Regions from separate parts of the Paenibacillus sp. 7523-1 genome, predicted to be linked through region 1. Evidence: a T-box and tRNA genes for the amino acid it is inferred to sense, from the RefSeq annotation. Region 1 holds a T-box; the other holds one or more tRNA genes.
The links. The T-box of region 1 lies ahead of leuS (leucine--tRNA ligase). A T-box ahead of a tRNA ligase gene usually reads a tRNA of that ligase, here a tRNA-Leu.
Positions count from the first base shown of each region.

Region 2: it has a tRNA-Leu gene. The T-box ahead of leuS (leucine--tRNA ligase) is inferred to sense a tRNA for this amino acid. The anticodon was not compared.

Region 1 covers NZ_NPBR01000010.1:197,332-199,537, forward strand. The annotation lists gene leuS (leucine--tRNA ligase) at 1-1,319, opposite strand, end outside; T-box leader at 1,391-1,656, opposite strand; gene CHH60_RS12985 (phosphotransferase family protein) at 1,752-2,206, opposite strand, start outside.
Region 2 covers NZ_NPBR01000008.1:66,337-68,542, forward strand. The annotation lists gene CHH60_RS09255 (sn-glycerol-1-phosphate dehydrogenase) at 1-582, opposite strand, end outside; gene CHH60_RS09260 (hypothetical protein) at 741-932, shown strand; tRNA gene CHH60_RS09265 (tRNA-Leu) at 1,049-1,133, opposite strand; gene CHH60_RS09270 (adenosylhomocysteinase) at 1,352-2,206, shown strand, end outside.

The sequences.
Region 1 (2,206 bases):
AAGTGCAGAATTGGAATCGGCTCACCCCAGTAACGCTGGCGACTGAACAACCAATCGCGCAGGCGATACGTTGTTTTCCCTTGCCCCTTACCACTCTCTTCCAACCATGCGATCATTTTCGCAATCGCTTCTTCGTTATTCAGTCCGTTCAGGAAGTCGGAGTTCACATGTGGTCCGTCCCCGGCATATGCCTCTTGTGTTACGTCCCCACCCTGGATAACTTCAATGATGTCCAGACCGAACTGTTTCGCAAATTCCCAGTCGCGACCATCATGACCTGGAACCGCCATAACCGCTCCTGTACCGTATCCTGCGAGCACATAATCCGCAATCCAGATAGGCAGTTTTGCACCATTAACCGGATTGATCGCATAGGCACCAGTGAATACGCCGGTTTTTTCTTTGGCCAGATCCGTACGTTCCAGATCACTCTTGCGAGAAGCCTGCTCCTGATAAGCCTTAATGGCTTCACGCTGTTCCGCTGTCGTAATTGCATCGACCAATTCATGCTCAGGAGCAAGAACGGCAAAGCTTGCACCGAACAGGGTATCCGCCCGTGTTGTAAACACTTTAATAACTTCTTCACTGCCCTCAATGGCAAATACTACCTCTGCACCTGTGGATTTCCCAATCCAGTTGCGCTGCATATCCTTGATGCTCTCGGACCAATCCAGCTCTTCCAGATCTTCCAACAAGCGCTCAGCATATTCCGTGATTTTCAGTACCCATTGACGCATCGGTTTGCGCACAACCGGATGACCACCGCGCTCACTTTTGCCGTCGATAACCTCTTCGTTAGCCAGTACCGTACCCAGCGCTTCACACCAGTTAACCGGCACTTCATCTACATATGCCAGACCTTTTTTGTACAGCTGGATGAAGATCCATTGTGTCCATTTATAGTATTCAGGGTCTGTTGTGCTGATCTCACGATCCCAGTCGTACGAGAAACCAAGAGACTTGATTTGACGACGGAAATTGTCGATGTTGCGGAATGTTATTTCCCGCGGGTGCTCGCCCGTGTCCAGAGCGTGCTGCTCAGCAGGCAAACCGAAAGCATCCCAGCCCATCGGATGCAGCACATTATAACCACGCATACGTTTGTAACGGGAAACGATGTCCGTTGCCGTATACCCTTCCGGGTGACCTACGTGCAGACCTGAACCGGATGGATAGGGGAACATGTCGAGTGCATAAAACTTCGGTTTACCCGGGTCTTCACCTGTTTTAAACGTTTTGTTTTCATCCCAATACTGCTGCCAACTTTTCTCCATAACCTGCGGCTGATAGCCGTGCTTCGGCTGGTGATTCTCACTCATCTATTGTTCCTCCTCTTGGTTATTCACTTTTATTGCAACAAAAAAACCTCAGCATCCATAGCGTTTGCAGCGCTAGGGACGAGAGGTTGAATTCCCGTGGTACCACCCTAGTTAGCGGACGAACGTGCTTCGTCATCCACTCCCTTTGGACCTGTAACGGCGGTTAACCGATGCGGATTTCCATTCCTGAACGAAATGCCAGACATTCAAGCACAGGATGGTGTAATCACCGCATTTCTCCAAGGCGAGTTCGTGAAATACTGTCAATCGGCTTGCACCAACCGCCGACTCTCTGTCATGTACAGGACCCACTACTGTTCCTTATCATCGAAATATGTATACAATATCGGGACCATTATATAAAAAAGCACGACTAAAGTCAATATTGCTTGGTTTGTTGACTATAAATAATGCCGTTCTTCCCCATTCGGCCTAGGACAATCGAAATCGCTTGATTCCTTCTTCCAAGTTATTAATTGCCCACTGAATGTGTTCCTTGTTATCATATTGTCGATATTCGCATTCAATCCACAAAATCAGATCAAAATACAGATCATACAAGCTTCTTCGTTTTCGTTCACTATCGGTTGTGATGGCCCTACCATAACCCTTCACAAACCCTTTTGTATAATTAAAATGACTGAAGTAGTGCTCCATCAGGGGATCCGCCCAAAGGCAGCGCTCAAAATCAATAATGGCTGTAATTCGCCCCTGTTCCACAAATGCATTGCCATCCCACAGATCCCAGTGAATGAGTACCGGCTCGTTGACATCACACAACACATCCGATTTCTCCCTAATCAATTGGGCAAGCTCATCATAATCCATAGGAAGTTTTACGCCAGCCTCTCTTCCGTCGGTGAGCAGATCATCCATCAGACTCAGAA
Region 2 (2,206 bases), on a different contig from region 1:
CATATCACCGAATCCCGCGGCCGTCATTGCTTGGGGAGCCTGCTGGGTAATGTCAATATCCGCAAAGATGGCTTCGGGCGGAACAGCCTGAAACGTCTGCTTGATGCCGCTTACAATGAGCGGCGCTCCCGCTGAAGTGAACCCATCAACCGATGCCGCTGTTGGGACAGACAGAAATGGCTTGTTCATTTTGGCACACACAAATCGCACCAGATCATGTATGGTCCCCGATCCCACTGCGATGATGGCCTGAGTCATTTGTTTTACACCAAGCAGTACCTGCACAATCGCAGCCTCATCGGCAATGATATCCCCCGCACTGTTCTCCGGCATCTGGAATTCATCTGCTACGAGCCCCGCATCCTGTAGGCTTTTTACCACCTCATATCCCGCAGCCGGACCTGTCTGGCCATCATATACCACAGTAACCTGGTTATAGCCCTGTTCCAACAGGTACCCCGGTAATCTACGAATTGCACCATGTTCCAAAAAGACCTGCATTTGCACCAGCCGATGATCATGTCCACAGGTACACTGCTGCGCTTCCGCATTCCAAGCTGCAATGCGTTCGTTCATATTCATGTGTTCGTAACCTCCCGTTTCTAAGTTCATGCATATTTGCACTGGAAAAGCCAAACAATGAGTATAGGAAAAATTTCAATGATTTTCCTGTTCACACTTTACTTCTTGTACCCGCATTTTGCAAATGTTTTGACAAACTATTTGAAGCAGGTGATCCAATGCAGCTCGGCAAAGATACAGGCCTATCTCTCGGTTTTCTTGCAGGAACGACCCTGGGCAGCGGGATTGCATTCTTGTTCCAATTTCAGGCGTATGAAGTGGTCGGCAGCGTTTCCTTTTTCGGCATCATTGGTGCCTTGTCCGGATTATGGACAGCGATTTTCTTACGCCAGCGCCAGCGTCAACACTAACAACTAAACCAAGAGGACACATTACCAAAGCCTGTTTCAGAACATTTCAATTCGTAGAAAAATAAAAAAAGGTTCGAGAGATTGCAAAAGCAATCTTCGAACCTTTTTCTCTTGGATGCGGTCGAGAGGACTCGAACCTCCACGGGGGGTTAGCCCACACGGACCTGAACCGTGCGCGTCTGCCAATTCCGCCACGACCGCATAATATGTATCTTCTCATCGTTGATGAAAAGCACCCGGTTAATCCATTTCTCGTTTCACCGTAATTAAGAGTATACAGGCTCTGGAAGAAGAATGCAATACTTTTTTTATGATCTGAAATTGATAGGACATATGTCCTTTTATAGAAATTCAAAACCTCCTATCCTAAGCATCAGCAACTGTCCTCAAGGACAGACAACCCATGGATAGAGAGGAATATGAGCAAACCTATGAACATGACACCTGAAATTATTGAAGAAGGAAGACGACATATTCATTGGACAGAAATGCATATGCCCCTCCTCGCTGCACTAAAATCCCGATTTACCAAAGAACGCCCCTTTGCTGGCCTTACTATTGGAATCTGTATTCACGTAGAGCCTAAGACGGCCGTTCTATGCCGAACCCTACAGGCTGGTGGAGCCAACGTTGTACTAACAGGAAGCCCAGGCACAACCAAGGATGCCGTTGCTGCTGCACTTATCGCCGAAGGCATTCCCGTGTATGGACAACGTTCAGATGAACGCCATCAGCATATTCACAATATTCATCGCGTGCTTGAACACCAGCCGCACCTTCTCATGGATAATGGTGCCGATCTTGCTCGCACTCTCATTCAGCACTATGACCGTAGTGCACTCATTGGCGGAACAGAAGAAACCACGACAGGAGCCAATCTGCTGCGTGAGGAAACAGGGGCGGAAGTGACCTTCCCGATTATTGTCATTAATGATAGTCCCCTCAAGCGCATCATGGAAAATGAACATGGCGTGGGTCAGACCATTATTGAAGGATTCATGCGCACCACGAATCTGATTCTGCCTACAAGACGCTTCGTTATCGTAGGATATGGTTCCTGTGGACGCGGGATTGCCCGATATCTGCGTAATCTAGGCAGCCAGGTTATTGTGGTTGAGACCGATCCTATCGCTGGACTCGAAGCTGCTTTGGATGGATTTCGCGTAGCGAAACTGGAAGAAACGTTCGCTTTTGCCCAGGTTTACATCACGGTTACAGGTCGCCCCAATGCCATCTCAATGGAACATTTCAATCAGATGAACGATGGTACGATT